3 regions of the Stenotrophomonas sp. 22LJNL06-5-1 genome follow, and region 1 is predicted to be linked to each of the others. Evidence: predicted binding sites of a transcription regulator. Region 1 holds the regulator's gene; each other region holds the start of a gene.
What was found. Region 1 encodes FliA, which starts transcription of late flagellar genes. Its sites were predicted from a motif close to TAAAGTTTNNCNNNCNNNGGCCGATAA; they were not measured.

Region 1 (5,293 bases):
GACACCACTTTCGAACCAACGCAACAGACAGATACCAAGGGGAACCCGCACCGTGCAGACCACCGACCACCCGAGTTCTCCGACCGCCACCCCGCCGTCTTCGTCCCGTGACCACAGCATGAAAATCAAACGATTCGTCGCCGCCGACATGCGCTCGGCCATGAACCTGGTGCGCAAGGAACATGGCCCTGACGCCGTGATCCTGTCCAACCGCCGGATCGAGGAAGGCATCGAGATCGTCGCCGCCGCCAACTACGATGAGAGCGCCGTGCAGCGTGCGCTGGAAGCCTCGCGTCGCGACATCGCTCCGCCGCCGGCGCCGAAGCCGCGCACCGCCGCCGACGCGGTGATCGCCGCCGTCACCCGCCGCCGCAGCAGTACCCCGGCGCCGGAACCGGTCGCCGCCACCACCTCGGCCGTGGCCGCCCTCGCCCGCGCTGCGGTCGGCGCCACCGGCCGCACCCTGGACAGCGCCGACGAGATCGTGCCGACCCGCGGCAGCACCGGCTTCGCCGCCACCCTGGCGCGTGCCGCCGTCAACGAACCGGCGCTGCCGGAACAGATCTTCGCTCCGTTCGCCGAAGCCCCCGTTGCACCGGCACCTGCCAACGCCGTGCCGGCCAACCGCGCCCACTTCCAGATCGATCCGCCGCAGGCTGCGGATCACGAAAGCCCGGCCCCGACGGTGCAGCCGCCGCCGCTGCCGGCCGCTGCTGTGGCCGCCACCCAGCCGGGAATCGCCGCCAGCGAACCGGCACCGGCTGAAGCCAGCGACGAAACCGACCCTGCCCCCGTGCTGGCCCCGGCACCGACGCTGACCGTGGTTGCCCAGGACGACGCCGAGATCCGCCAGCTGCGCCAGGAAGTGGCGGGCATGCGCCAGGTGATCGAGCGCGAAATGAACCGCTTCACCGACGAGCGCCTGCGCGGTTGCCCGGTGCGCGCCACTGCGCTGGACCTGATGGACGAGTACGGCTTCGACGCCGGCCTGGCCCGCGACGTGGCCATGCAGATCCCGCTGGAGACCGAGGCCCACCGCGGCCGCGGCCTGATGCTGGGGCTGATTTCGCGCAAGCTGCCGATCGCCCCGGTCGACCCGCTGGAAGAAGGCGGCGTGATCGCCCTGGTCGGCCCGACCGGCGCCGGCAAGACCACCACCATCGCCAAGCTGGCCTCGCGCTTCGCCGAGAAGCACGCGCCGCGTGACGTCGCCCTGGTCACCACCGACACCACCCGCATCGGTGCCCGCGAGCAGCTGTACGGCTACGGCCGCCAGCTCGGCATCGCGGTGCACGAGGCCAACAGCGGCACCGACCTGGACCAGCTGCTGGAACGCCTGAAGGACTACAAGCTGGTACTGATCGACACCGCCGGCCTGGGCCCGCGCGACCGCGCACTGGCCGCCCAGCTGCAGTGGCTGCGTGCCGCCCGCCAGGTGCGCACCCTGCTGGTGCTGCCGGCCAACACCAGCTTCGGCGACATGGACGAGGTGGTCCGCCGCTTCGGCGCCGCCAACCTGCAGGGCCTGGTACTGAGCAAGCTGGACGAGACCGGCCGCTTCGGCAACGCCCTGTCGGTGGCCGTGGACCACGCCCTGCCGATCACCTGGGTGACCGATGGCCAGGACGTTCCGGAGGACCTGCACCGGGCCAGTGCAGCCAATCTCGTACTTCGCCTTGAAGATTTGCGCCGCGCGGCCGATATGCCCTGCAACCCGGAGTTGAACCATGCCGTCGCGTGAGTACGCCAAGCTGACCAAGACCTTCCCGCTGTCGGCCACCCGCAGCGAGCCGCTCGGCCCTGTGCGCACCATTGCCGTCACTGGCGGCAAGGGCGGCGTGGGCAAGACCAACGTTTCGGCCAACCTGGCCGTGGCGCTGGCCGGCATGGGCAAGCGCACGCTGCTGCTGGACGCCGACCTCGGCCTGGCCAACATCGACGTGATCCTGGGGCTGAATCCCACCTTTACCCTGGCCGACCTGGTCGCCGGCCGCTGCACGCTGGACGACGTCATCGTCGAAGGCCCGAACGGGGTGCTGGTGGTGCCGGCCGCGTCCGGCCGCCGCCACATGGCCGAACTGGCCCCGGCCGAGCACGTCGGCCTGGTCAACGTGTTCTCCGAACTCGAGCGCGAGTTGGACATCATGGTGGTGGACACCGCCGCCGGCATCACCGATGGCGTGCTGACCTTCTGCCAGGCCGCGCAGGACACCGTGGTGGTGGTCTGTGACGAGCCGGCCTCGATCACCGACGCCTATGCGCTGATCAAGGTGCTGTCGCGCGAGCGCGGTGTGGACCGCATCCAGGTGGTAGCCAACATGGTGCGCGACCCTAACGAGGGCCGCGTGCTGTACGAGAAGCTGACCCGCGTCTGCGAGAAGTTCCTCGCCGATGTCTCGCTGAACTACCTGGGCTGCGTGCCGCAGGATGACTGGCTGCGCCTGTCGGTGCAGCGCCAGCAGCCGGTGGTGAAGGCCTACCCGTCCAGCCCGGCCGCGCTTGCGATCACCGAGATCGCGCGCCGTACCGCACGCTGGCAGGCGCCGACCGAACCGCGCGGCGGCGTTGAGTTCTTCCTCGAACGCATCCTCAAGCAGCGAGGGGTGGCCGCATGAAAGGCGCAGCCCAGTACAGGGAAGTCCAGCGCTCGGCGGCCAACGAGGTCATCGCCCAGCATTCGGACCTGGTGCGGCGCATCGCCCACCACCTGGCCGCACGCCTGCCGGCGAGCGTCGAAGTCGACGACCTGATCCAGGCCGGCATGATGGGCCTGATCGAAGCGTCGCGCAGCTATGACGCCGACCAGGGTGCTTCGTTCGAGACTTACGCCTCGATCCGCATCCGCGGTTCGATGATCGATGAGATCCGCCGTGGCGACTGGGTGCCGCGCTCGGTGCACCGCCGTGCACGTGATGCCGCCGCCACCATCCGCCGCCTGGAACAGAGCAGTGGCCGTGCCGCCAGCGCCACCGAAGTGGCCGCCGCGATGGAGATGCCATTGCCCGAGTACCTGCGGCTGATGGAAGACGCCGCCCGCGGCCAGGTGCTGAGCCTGGAATCGCGCATCGAGGACCAGGGCGAGCTGGACACCGTGGCCCAGGGTGGTCCGACCCCGCAGCAGGTGCTGGAGCGCGGCGAGTTCGGCCGCGAGCTGGGCAAGGCCATCGGCCACCTGCCCGAGCGCGAACAGCTGGTGCTCTCGCTCTACTACGAGCAGGAACTGAACCTGAAGGAGATCGGCGCGGTGCTCGGCGTGAGCGAGTCGCGGGTCTGCCAGATCCACGGCCAGGCGGTACTGCGCCTGCGTGGCCGGCTGAAGCTGTTCGAGGCTGCCGACGCCGGCCTCGAAGAATGAACATCCCCGAGGCGGCTGCCCCCGGCCGTCCGGAATGAACAACAAAGGAATTCTGCTTTGAACAAGAACATGCGCATCCTGATCGTCGACGACTTCTCGACCATGCGTCGAATCGTCAAGAACCTGCTGGGCGATCTGGGCTTCACCAACACCGCCGAAGCCGAGGACGGGCATGCCGCGCTGTCGCTGCTGCAGAGCCAGCCGTTCGATTTCGTGGTGACCGACTGGAACATGCCGGTGATGACCGGCATCGAGCTGCTCAAGGCGATCCGTGCCGATGCCAAGCTGAAGACCCTGCCGGTGCTGATGGTCACTGCCGAAGCCAAGCGCGAGCAGATCATCGAAGCCGCCCAGAGCGGCGTGAACGGCTACATCATCAAGCCGTTCACCGCGCAGACGCTGGAAGAGAAGCTCGGCAAGATCTTCGAACGCCTGGCGGCCAGCGCCTGATGGATACCACGGTCGACAAGAACGCCCTCGCCCTGCGCCTGCAGGAAGCCCTGGACGCACTGGAGTCCGGTGACGAGGCCGCCTGGCGGCAGCGCATCGACGGACTGGTCGCGCTGCGCACGCAGCCGATGATGAGCGGCCTCTCGCGGCTGGCCCGCGAACTGGGACAGGCGCTGGGTGAACTACCGACCGTACCCAGCGAAGCCGGCGAACTGGACGATGCCTGCGCGCGCCTGGACCACGTGGTGGCGATGACCGAACAGGCCACGCACCGCACCCTGGACCTGGCCGAGGAATGCCGCAGCCTGACCGAACAGCTGCGCGCCGAAGGCCTGCAGCCTGGCCAGGACGCGCAGCTCGAGCGCATCCGCCACAACCTGACCGAGATCGCCCTGACCCAGAGCTACCAGGACCTGACCGGGCAGATCATCCGTCGCGTGGTCGGCATCGTCCGCCGCGTGCACGAAGGCTTCGGCGCACTCGGCCTGCCGCCGGAACAGCATCGCACCGACCCGGAACTGGCCGGGCCGGCACTGAAGGGACTGGACCGCCACGCGGTCTCGCAGAACGACGCCGACGACCTGTTGTCGGATCTGGGGCTGTAAGCATGAGCGCGGTATCCGACGACATCACTGCCGATTTCATCATCGAGGCACAGGAAATCCTGGATCGCCTCGGCGAACAGCTGGTGTCGCTGGAGCAGGCACCGCAGGACAGCGATCAGCTCAACGCGGTGTTCCGCGGCTACCACACGCTCAAGGGCGGCGCCGGCTTCCTCGGCGTCACCGCCATGGTCGAGCTGTGCCACGCCGCTGAAGAAGCGCTGGGCGCCGCCCGCGCCGGCCAGGCGGTGCTGCAGGCCCACCACTTCGACGCGGCCCAGCAATCGCTGGATTACCTGCAGTCGATGCTGGATGCCGTGTCTTCCGGCACCGAGCCAGGCTATGCGCCGCCGGACCTGATCGCCCAGTTCGACGTACATGGCAGCGCCGTGGCTGCACCCGCCACCGCAGCACCCTCTGCGGGCGGCAGCGACCTGATCACCGACGACGAATTCGAGGCCCTGCTCGACCAGCTACACGGCGGCAATGCACCGACCGCCGTCGCGCCGGCAAAAAAAGCCGACGACGGACTGATCAGCGAAGACGAGTTCGAAGCCCTGCTCGACCAGCTGCACGGTGGCGCCGCACCGGGCACCAAGCCTGCCGCTGCCGTGGCGCCGGCACCGGTTGCAGCCCCGCGACCGGCCGCCGCACCGGCACCGGCGGCAAAGCCGGCTGCCAAGCCGTTGGCCGAGGCCGAACACACGGTGCGCGTGGACACCAAGCGCCTGGACGCGATCGTCAACCTGATCGGCGAACTGGTGCTGTCACGTAATCGGCTCAAGACTCTGCGTGCACGCCTGCGCGATGAAGAGCTGGACCGCGCCGTGTCCACCCTGGACATCGCCACGGCCCGCCTGCAGTCGGCGGTGATGCGTACCCGCAT
Region 2 (5,293 bases), on a different contig from region 1:
TCCCAGGGTGGCGTGTTGGAGATCCATGCTGGCGATGATATATAAGCACTTACATATCATCAACGTGGGGTGCGGTCATGGCGGTTTCGTGGATGCTGGGCGCGCTGCTGGCGGCGTCCTGCCCGGCCCAGGACGCGGTGCTGCAGGCGGCGGCCACGGCGATACAGGCGCAGTACCTGGACGTGGCCGAAGGCGCGCGCATTGCCGAGGCGGTGCGCGGCTGGTCCAGCCAGCAGCGCTATGTGGACAGCTGCGCGGACCCGAAGGCTTTCAGCGCACGCCTGAACCAGGATCTGGACGTGTTCGATGGCCACTTCCATGTCGAGCGGGTGGATGCCAGCGGCGGCCAGGACGACTGGTTGATGGCCTGGCGCGCGGATGCGCGCAGCAATGGTGCGGGTGTGCGTGAGGTGCGGGTGCTGGAAGGCAACATCGGCTACCTGCGCCTGAGCACCTTCTACCCGCTCGATCTGGCCCGGCCGAAGCTGGCCGCGGCCTTCACCCTGCTGGCCGACACCGATGGCCTGGTGCTGGACCTGCGCCAGAACGGTGGGGGCGATGACGGCAGTGCGGACCTGCTGGTGCGGACCCTGCTGGCGGCCGAGATCACCCAGGTACAGTCACTGCAGCGCCGTGGCCAGCGCAGTCCGGTACCGCTGCCACCGGCGAGCCTGGGGCTGTACCTGAAGCCGCTGGTGGTGCTGATCGACCGCCGCACGGGGTCGGCCGCCGAATTCGTCGCGTACTCGCTGCAGGCGCAGGGGCGGGCACGTGTTGTTGGTAGTCGAAGTGGCGGCGCGGCACATATGTTCGATGATCCTGTGCTGCTGCCGGATGGCTATCAGATCAGCATTCCCGACCGGCAGCCGATCAACCTCCGTACCGGGACCAACTGGGAACGTACCGGCGTCACGCCTGATGCAGCAGGCGGTGACGATCCGCTGTTCGTCGCCCGGCAGCTGCTGGCCCGCTCGGCATCGCCAGAATGAACGCACAATTGCAACCGCGCCCTATCGCAGACGACATGCAGCGTGCCTAGAATCGATGCATCCCGGTAGTTCCCGGGCGCTTCGAGTGAATGGACTCAATGAAGATTCTGTTGACCGGCAGTTCCGGGCGGATCGGGCGTGCGATCTTCGGCGCGCTGGCGGCGGCCCACGAAGTGGTGGGGCTGGATCGCAGCCCATTTGCCACCACCCGCATCATTGCCGACGTCACCGATCGCCAGGCCGTGATGCGGGCGGTGCAGGGCGTCGACGCGGTGATCCATACCGCCGCTCTGCACGCACCCCATGTCGGCCTGGTGCCGGATGCGGTATTCCAGCAGATCAATGTGGAGGCGACCGCACACCTGTTGCAGGCTGCCCGCGAGGCCGGGGCACGCCGCTTCGTGCTGACCAGCACCACGGCGCTGTATGGCCATGCGGTGGTGGCGGGCGGTTGCCGCTGGATCGATGAAGATACCGAGCCGTTGCCACGCACGATCTACCATCGCAGCAAGCTGCAGGCAGAGGCATTGGCCGAAGCGGCTGCGGCGCCGGGCTTCAGCGTGCGTGTGCTGCGCATGGCCCGCTGCTTCCCCGAGCCACCGGAGCGGATGGCGATGTTCCGCCTGCACCGCGGCATCGACGCGCGTGACGTGGCCAGCGCACATGCCGCGCTGCTGCACGATGAGGGCGCTGCCTTCGCACGCTACATCGCCTGCGCACCGACGCCGTTCCTGCGCGAGGATTGCCTGGAACTGGCGACCCAGCCGCGCAGGGTGCTGGCCCGCCGCGCCCCGCAGCTGCTGGCCGAGTTCGAGCGCCGTGGCTGGCCGCTGCCGTTGAGCATTGACCGCGTCTACGACAGTGCACTGATGCGCGGCACACTGGGCTGGCAGCCGCGCTTCGGCCCGGACGACGTGCTGCAGCAGTACGCGGTTGGCAGTATCGAGGTGTTGCCTCGGGCGCAGTGGATCAAGGATCGGGTTGCCGAGTAGGACGGATCGGGGCGGGTTCCTGACCCGACCCTGAGCAGGTTCAGGAATGTGCAGGCGGACCGCCTCAACCTCGTTCGCAGGCGGCCGCTAACCCGGTGCGCTTCCAGCGCCGGGGGTGTCCCGGCGGCCGGTGGCCTGCGCGACGGATCGCGCACCTGCGCGGTGCCCTCGCGGTGCCGGTCGTCCTGAACTGCCTTGCGGACCCTTCCATGCCTTCTCCCCGTTCCGCCGCTGCCCGCCGCCCGGGCAGCATCGCCCACAAGCTGATGCTGGGCACCGCTGCGATCGCGCTGCTGTGCTTCGGCCTGACTGCGTTCCTGATCTACCGCCAGGCCAGCGCCAGCTTGATCGATGCCTCGCGCCAGACCATGGCCAGCGAAGCCACCGCCGAAGCCCGCCAGGTTGCGGCCGATCTGGGCACCGCCTTTGCCAGCAACGACGCCATGGTCGAGACCGTGCTGGCCCAGCGTGCGCGCGGCGATGTTCCGGATCGTGCCAGCCTGGCTGCCGTGCTGGGCGAGCAGCTGCGCACCCACCCGGAGTGGCTGGGCAAGAGCACCATGTGGGAGGCCGATGCCTTCGACGGCAAGGATGCCGAGTTCGTCAACACTGAAGCGCACGATGCCACCGGTCGTTACATGAGCTACTGGGCCTGGCACGATGGCAAGCCGCAGCAGTCGACGATGACCGACTACACCGAGACCGCCAGTGGCTCCGGTGACTGGTACATGGTGCCCAGCCGCGACAAGCTGGCGAAGGTGAGTGAGCCCTATTCCTACGACATCGGTGGCCAGCAGGTGCTGATGAGCACGCTGAGCACTCCGATCATCGAGAACGGCAGGTTCCTCGGTGTATTCACCGTCGACTTCTCGCTGGCGGCGCTGCAGAAGCACCTGGCCACGCTGAAGCCGATGGGCGCCGGGCGGGTCGAACTGCTCTCGCCGAATGGCGTGGTGCTGGCCTCGGCGAACGCCGCCGAGATCGGCAAGCCGCGCAACGACGCATTGACCCGCAGCATGCTGGCCGACGTCGCCGCCGACCGCCGGTTCGAAACCTTCACTCCGGATGCCGCCGGCAACGTGCGCGTATACGTGCCGCTGCGCGTGGGCGATGCGCCGCAACGCTTCGCGCTGGGCGTGGTAATGCCGCATGCGGTGATCGTGGCCGAAGCACGCCAGCTGCTGTGGCTGACCCTGCTGGTTGGCGTGGTGGCTGCGCTGACGTTGAGTGCCGGTGTCTATGTGCTGCTGCGCCGGTTGGCGATCCGCCCACTGGCCGAAGCCGTGCGCGTGGCCGGCGACGTCGCCGCCGGCAAGCTGGACAGCACCCTGCCGGCACGCAGCAACGACGAAGTAGGCCGCCTGCTGGACGCGATGCAGGGCATGCGGGGTCAACTGCAGTCGGTGATGGCGGCGCAGGCGGAGATGGCGCGTCGCCATGACGCTGGCGAGATCAGCTACCGCATGGACGCCGCGGCGTTCCCGGGTGAGTACGGCCGGATGGTGGCCGACAGCAACCAGCTGGTGGCCTCCAGCAACGCCGTCACCCAGCGTCTGGTCGACGTGATGCAGCGCTACGCGGTGGGTGACCTGAGCGTGGACATGGAAGTGCTGCCGGGCGAGAAGGCGGTGTTCACCGCTGCAATGGCCACCACCAAGAGCAACCTGGCGGCGATCAATGAGCAGATCCAGCAGTTGGCCGCCGCCGCCGCCGCCGGTGATTTCGCGGTGCGCGGCGACACGCTGCGCTTCGACCACGACTTCCGCCGCATGGTGGAAACCCTCAACACCATGATGCAGGTCAGCGACCACAACCTGGCCGAGCTGTCGACGCTGCTGCGCGCGATCGCCGCAGGCGACCTCAGCGCGCGCATGCAGGGTGACTTCCACGGCGTGTTCGCAGTGATGCGCGATGATGCCAACAGCACCGTGCAGCAGCTGACCCAGATCGTCGGCCAGATCCAGCAGTCGGCGGCCAGCATCCGCCTGGCGGCGGGCGAGATTGCCGCGGGCAACAGTGACCTGTCGCGCCGCACCGAGCAGCAGGCGGCGAACCTGGAAGAGACCGCGGCTTCGATGGAGGAGCTGACCTCCACGGTGCGCCAGAATGCAGACCACGCGCTGCAGGCCAACACCCTGGCCGGCTCCGCAGCGGGCGTGGCCAGTGAAGGCGGGCAGGTGGTCAGCCAGGTGGTGCAGACCATGGAGCAGATCGAGGCCTCGTCGCAGCGTATTGCCGAGATCATTTCGGTGATCGACGGCATCGCGTTCCAGACCAACATCCTGGCGTTGAACGCGGCGGTGGAAGCGGCGCGTGCCGGCGAACAGGGCCGTGGATTCGCCGTGGTTGCCAGCGAAGTGCGCGCGCTGGCCCAGCGCTCGGCAGGTGCGGCCAAGGAGATCAAGGAGCTGATCGACGCCTCGGTGGCGCAGGTTGGGGCCGGTGCGCAGCTGGTGCACGGCGCGGGCCGCACCATGCAGGAAATCGTCGGCCAGGTCGGTCGAGTGAACGAGATCATGGCCGAGATCTCGGCAGCCTCGCGCGAGCAGTCGGCGGGCATCGAGCAGGTCAACCAGACCGTGGTGCAGATGGATGAGACCACCCAGCAGAACGCCGCGCTGGTGGAAGAAGCCAGCGCCGCCGCGCGGGCGATGGAAGAACAGGCCGAGCAGCTGGCGGTGGCGGTCTCGCGCTTCCGTTTGCAGGCCGAGCCGGTAGCCGTGGCACGCCGCGCGGCCTGAAACCAGGCACGCGTACATGAAGACGCCCGGCCAAGGCCGGGCGTCTTCATTTCTGCTCGATGCTGTGCCTGGCCGGAGTGCGGCGGCAGCGCAGCGTCAGAACATGCCTTCGAAGGGGTTCCAGCTGGCTTTGCCCTTCACCTGCTCCAGGTAGTAGCTGTAGTTGGTGCTGGAGGCGACCAGGAAGTTCAAGGCGATGAACAGCGCGCGGGCGACGATCTCCGGCAGGAACAGGGTGACGGCGACCAGCACGATGTTGATGCCGATTACCACCAATGCCTTGCGCCACATGCCCAGAATGAACAGGTAGATGAAGCCGAAGAAGAAGGCGAAGAAATTGATGTTGACCTTGAGGCGGTCGCCGAAGGACAGCGCCTTCCAGGCTTCCTTGAAGCGGGGCTCCTTCGGAGCGCCATGCTGCTGGAAGAAGTTGAAGCGGAACTGCCACTTCGGGCTGAAGCGGGAGAGATCGACTGCGTTCATTGACGATTACGTCCTTGTAGGAAAACGGTTACATGATATGAGGTGGATGGTTCAGGAAACTACCCTCAACCGTCAAAAATGTGACGCG
Region 3 (5,293 bases), on a different contig from region 1:
TACCGGTGGCTTCAGGGTGCCGAAGGCCTCGCAGGCGGTGATCGCCATCGAGTAGGGCTCTTCGCCGGTGGACGCCGCGCACGACCACAGCAGCAGCGGCGTGCGGCTGGAGCGCTGCTGCAGCTCTTCGCGCAGCTTGTCGAAGTGGTGCGGTTCGCGGAAGAACGAGGTCAGGTTGGTGGTCAGGGCGTTGGTGAACGCCTGCCACTCGTCACCATCTTCCTGCTCCAGATGGTCCAGATACTGCTGGAAGCTGCGCATGCCCAGCGTGCGCAGGCGGCGCGACAGGCGGCCATAGACCATGTCGCGCTTTGCCGGGGCAAGGGCGATGCCCACGCGCTGGTAGATCAGGTCGCAGACGCGGCGGAAATCACGGTCGGCGAACTCGAATTCGCGCGGGCCGGTGACGATGGGAGTAGGACTTTGCACGGGGAACGTGTCCATCGGCAGAGGCGGCGGCCGAAGCCGCCGCAGGTGGGTCTCAGAATTCCTGCCAGTCGCTGTCGCTGGCGACGAAGGAGCTGGCGTTGCTGCTGCGGCGGACCGGTGCCGGCGTCGGAGCCGGCTGCGGGCGCGCCACGGCGGCGGCAACATGCACCGGCTCGACACGCGCGGCCGCCGCCTTCATCGCGGCGGAGACCTGGTTGTCCAGGCGGAAGATCGCCACGGCGTCGGCCAGCTGGCCAGCCTGTTCTTCCATGGCACGTGCGGCGGCGGTGGCTTCTTCCACCAGTGCGGCGTTCTGCTGTGTGGTCTCGTCCATCTGCACCACGGTCTGGTTGACCTGCTCGATGCCAGCGCTCTGTTCCTGCGAGGCGGCGGAGATCTCGGCCATGATGTCGGTCACGCGCTGCACCGAGGCGACGATCTCGCCCATGGTGCTGCCGGCCTGATGGACCAGGCTGGAGCCTTCGGCGACTTTGCCGACCGAATCATCGATCAGGCCCTTGATCTCCTTGGCGGCAGCGGCCGAGCGCTGGGCGAGGGTGCGCACTTCGCTGGCGACCACGGCGAAACCACGACCCTGTTCACCGGCACGTGCGGCTTCCACCGCGGCGTTCAGCGCCAGGATGTTGGTCTGGAAGGCGATGCCGTCGATGACCGAGATGATCTCGGCGATCTTCTTCGACGAGGCTTCGATGGCCGACATGGTGTTGACCACCTGGCCGACCACGCTGCCGCCCTGCGATGCCACGCCCTGCGCGCCGATCGCGAGCTGGTTGGCCTGGCGGGCGTGTTCGGCGTTCTGGCGCACGGTGGAGGTCAGTTCCTCCATCGAGGCAGCGGTTTCTTCCAGATTCGCGGCCTGCTGTTCGGTACGGCGCGACAGGTCGCTGTTGCCCGAAGCAATCTCACCGGCGGCCAGGGTGATGCTGGAAGCACTGGCCTGGATCTGGCCGACGATCTGGGTCAGCTGGGCGACGGTGGTGTTGGCATCGTCGCGCATGCGCGCGAACACGCCCTGGTAGTCGCCGTGCATGCGCGCGGTCAGGTCGCCTTCGGCGATGGCCGACAGCAGCTGCGAGAGCTTGCCGAGGTTGTCATCGCTGACCGCCATCATCGCGTTGAGGTTTTCCAGCATCAGGCGGAAATCGTGATCGAAGCGCTGCGCATCGCCACGACGGCTGAAGTCGCCGGCAGCGGCGGCACTGGCCAGCTGCTTGATCTCGGCATTGATGCGGCCGAGGTTGGCCTTGACCGTGTCGACGGTGGTGGTCATCGCGGCCTTCTCGCCGGGGTAGCGCGCGATGTCGCGGCTGAGATCACCGACCGCGTACTGCTGCACCACGTCCAGCACATCGTGCAGGGTCTGCACGTGGCCGCCGACCAGGGCATTGGTTTCCTGCACCATCAGCCCGTACTCGCCGGGGAAAGCGCTGGCGTCGATGCGGTAGCTGAGCTCGCCGCCGTCGTGGCGACGCGCCATTTCACGCTGGCCGCTGATCACCGCGTGCAGCTGCTGCTGCATGCCGGACATGGCGTCCAGCAGGCGGCCGGTCTCGTCATGCGGCTGCGGGCCGATGTGGCTGTCCAGCTTGCCGCGGGCGATACCCTCGGCGACGGCCGTTGCCTGCTTCAGTGGCACGGCGATGCGGTTGCCGATGAGCCAGCTCAGGGCCAGCACGATCAGCACCAGCACGCCACCGGAGACCGCCATGATGGCGGTGAAGACCAGCGCCTGCTTCTGCACGTCGTCCATGTAGACGCCACTGCTGACCACCCAGTTCCACGGCGCGAACAGGCCGGCGTAGGCCACCTTCTCGACCTCGCCCTTGCTGCCCGGCTTGGCCCAGCGGTAGTTGACGAAGCCGCCACCGGCCTTGGCTGCTTCGACCTGGTCGTAGTAGATGCGTACGCCGTCGTCGGTGCGGAAGTCCTTCATGTCCTTGCCGACCAGGTCCTTGCGGAACGGGTGCATCAGCAGGCGGTAGCCGGTGTCGTAGATGTTGAAGTAGTACGCATCGTTCTCGGCGCGCATCACTTCCAGCGCCTGCAACGCCGCGCTCTTGGCAGCGTCCTCGCTGAGCTCGCCGGTACCGGCCAGCCGGTGGTAATGCTGGAGGATGCCGTAGCTGAGTTCGACCTGGGTCTTCAGTGCGGTCTTGCGGGTCTCGGTCAGGTCGAGGTACTGCATGCGGGCGGCGATCACCGAGAGCGCGATCACGCCAAGCGCGATGAGCAGCGTCAGCAGGTTGAGCTTGCGCCGGACGGAGAGGTTGCTGAAGTAGTGTTGCCAGCGATGCAGGAGATTCATCGAGCAGGACCAGGTCGAAGCGGGCGGGCGGCGCCGAGCCGGTCAGCGGCGGGACAAGCCGTGACAACCCCGTTATCGGCCGATGGGGCGGGGGATTGAGGCGTAGTGTCCGAACGTATTCAGGTTTCCTTGCAGTGGCGGCTGCGGCGCTGCCTGCGGCAGGCTTTTGAAGCAACAGCAAAAGCAACAGCAACGTCGGTTGGTCGGCTCTGAATTGTCAGTGGCTGGCTGGGCCGGGGTGGGCTGGCGGGACACGCCGTAAACCCGTCCGTGGGGGCTCGATGGCGCCATCCATGGCGCCAACGGTCCCGCCAGCCCACCCCGACCCAGCCCTCTCGGCATTTCGGTGTCGGACGGCAAGAGCGTTGGGTTTCCAAATGGAAAGAGGGGTCAGATCCGTTTTCCTGCGGAAAACGGATCTGACCCCGGAAGTGACCTGGCTTTTGTTTTTTGCTCTTCCTTCTTCAATCCGGGGTGGACGCGCACGGAAAGTGTCCGTGGCCGGGAGGGTGGGTTGCGCAGGGGCGTGAGCCGCATGGATGCGGCGACCGAGCTTACATGGACGTACTTGCAGCGTCCCCTGCGCAGCCCACCCTCCCGGCCAACCCTCGCTAGCCAAGCGCTTTCCGCGACCCACCCCGAGGGGCTTCGCCGTTGGCTGGACATCCTGATACCCCGTAAACGAAAACGCCCCAGCGCAGGGCCGGGGCGTTCTCGTACCTCAGGTCAGGCAGACATCAGAACTCCTGCCAGTCTCCGTCGGCCAGTTCGGTGGCCATCGGGCGACCACCTGCCGTGCGGCGGGCCGGCGGTGCGACCGGGGCCGGGGCAGCCGGTGCAGCGGCACGCGGCGCCGGGGCGGTGACGCGCGGGGCAACCACGACCTCGGCTTCGTCCACCACGAAGATCGACACGGCCTCGCTGAGGTGGCCGGCCTGTTCTTCCATCGCACGCGCGGCAGCAGTGGCTTCTTCAACCAGCGCGGCGTTCTGCTGCGTGGTCTCGTCCATCTGCACCACGGTCTGGTTGACCTGTTCGATGCCGGCGCTCTGTTCCTGCGAAGCCGCGGAGATCTCGGCCATGATGTCGGTCACGCGCTGCACCGAGGCGACGATCTCGCCCATGGTCGCGCCGGCCTTGTGTACCAGCGCCGAGCCGTCGTTGACCTTGCCGACGGAGTCGTCGATCAGGCCCTTGATCTCCTTGGCGGCAGCGGCCGAGCGCTGGGCGAGGGTGCGCACTTCGCTGGCGACCACGGCGAAACCACGACCCTGTTCACCGGCACGTGCGGCTTCCACCGCGGCGTTCAGCGCCAGGATGTTGGTCTGGAAGGCGATGCCGTCGATGACCGAGATGATCTCGGCGATCTTCTTCGACGAGGCTTCGATGGCCGACATGGTGGTGACCACCTGGCCGACCACTTCACCACCCTGCGAGGCGACGCCATGCGCGCCGATGGCGAGCTGGTTGGCCTGGCGGGCGTGTTCGGCGTTTTGGCGCACGGTGGAGGTCAGTTCCTCCATCGAGGCAGCGGTTTCTTCCAGGTTGGCGGCCTGCTGTTCGGTACGGCGCGACAGGTCGCTGTTGCCCGAGGCGATCTCGCCGGCGGCCGAGCTGATCGCGCGGCTGGACTGCTTGATGCGGGTGACGATTTCGCTCAGCTGCGCGGCAGTGGCGTTGGCGTCGTCGCGCATGCGGGCGAACACGCCCTGGTAGTCGCCATGCATGCGCACGGTCAGGTCGCCCTGCGACAGTGCGGCAAGCAGGCCGGAGATCTGTTCGATGCTGCCGGCGTTGGCGTCCAGCAGGCCGTTGATCTGCTGGGCCAGCTGCAGGAAGAAGCCTTCCTTGTCGGTGGCGTCGATGCGGCCGGACAGGTCACCGGCAGCAGCCTGGGCGATCACGCGTGCCACTTCGGCTTCCACCTGCGCTTCCTGGGTGCGGTCGCGCCATTCCACCACGTAGCCGACGGTGTCGCCGCCTTCATTGCGGATGGTCGAAACCACCTGGGCAAACTGGGCATCGCCGTACTGCATCGGGCGACGGGCAACACCGTGTGCCTTCAGGTTGCCCAGCAGGGTCTGGTCCATCTCGCCGCGGTGTTCAAGCACGGTGACCGGCTTGCCGATCAGCGAGGCCTGGGCGTCGAAGTCCGGCAGGTCGCGGCGTACTTCGTCCTGATACTGGCTGAGGGTCTGCTGCAGTGCGCGGTTGATGTAGACGATGGTGTTGCTGGTATCGGTCAGGTACACGCCGGTGGAGCTGTAGTCTAGCGCGGTACGGATGCGCAGGTTCTCGCGGGCAACGGCCTGGTCGGTTTCGATGCGCTCGCGCAGGTCGCGCTGCATGCGCTGCATGGCCTGCATCAGTTCGCCCACTTCATCCTGGCGGCTGACGTCGATGTGGCCATCAAGCTTGCCACCGGCCACGTCGTTGGCAACCGACACGGCGCCGCGCACGCTGCCGACCAGGGCACGGGCAAACAGCCAGACCAGCACCAGGCCGAGCGCGGCGCCGCCCAGCAGGGCGATCACGGTC

Region 2: AC13GF_RS17470 (methyl-accepting chemotaxis protein) is a predicted target of FliA. The motif match lies at 2,046-2,072, and genes of this name have one in related genera.
Region 3: AC13GF_RS20840 (methyl-accepting chemotaxis protein) is a predicted target of FliA. The motif match lies at 2,828-2,854, and genes of this name have one in related genera.

What each region holds. Positions count from the first base shown of each region.
Region 1 is NZ_JBSPUE010000012.1:82,944-88,236, forward strand. It holds gene flhF (flagellar biosynthesis GTPase FlhF) at 119-1,741, shown strand; gene AC13GF_RS20440 (MinD/ParA family ATP-binding protein) at 1,728-2,615, shown strand; gene AC13GF_RS20445 (RNA polymerase sigma factor FliA) at 2,612-3,355, shown strand; gene cheY (chemotaxis response regulator CheY) at 3,413-3,805, shown strand; gene AC13GF_RS20455 (protein phosphatase CheZ) at 3,805-4,410, shown strand; gene AC13GF_RS20460 (chemotaxis protein CheA) at 4,413-5,293, shown strand, end outside.
Region 2 is NZ_JBSPUE010000008.1:213,701-218,993, reverse strand. It holds gene AC13GF_RS17485 (MarR family winged helix-turn-helix transcriptional regulator) at 1-27, opposite strand, end outside; gene AC13GF_RS17480 (S41 family peptidase) at 78-989, shown strand; gene AC13GF_RS17475 (NAD-dependent epimerase/dehydratase family protein) at 1,088-1,981, shown strand; gene AC13GF_RS17470 (methyl-accepting chemotaxis protein) at 2,191-4,722, shown strand; gene AC13GF_RS17465 (DUF2628 domain-containing protein) at 4,819-5,205, opposite strand.
Region 3 is NZ_JBSPUE010000014.1:27,637-32,929, forward strand. It holds gene AC13GF_RS20835 (CheR family methyltransferase) at 1-444, opposite strand, end outside; gene AC13GF_RS20840 (methyl-accepting chemotaxis protein) at 482-2,755, opposite strand; gene AC13GF_RS20845 (methyl-accepting chemotaxis protein) at 3,493-5,293, opposite strand, start outside.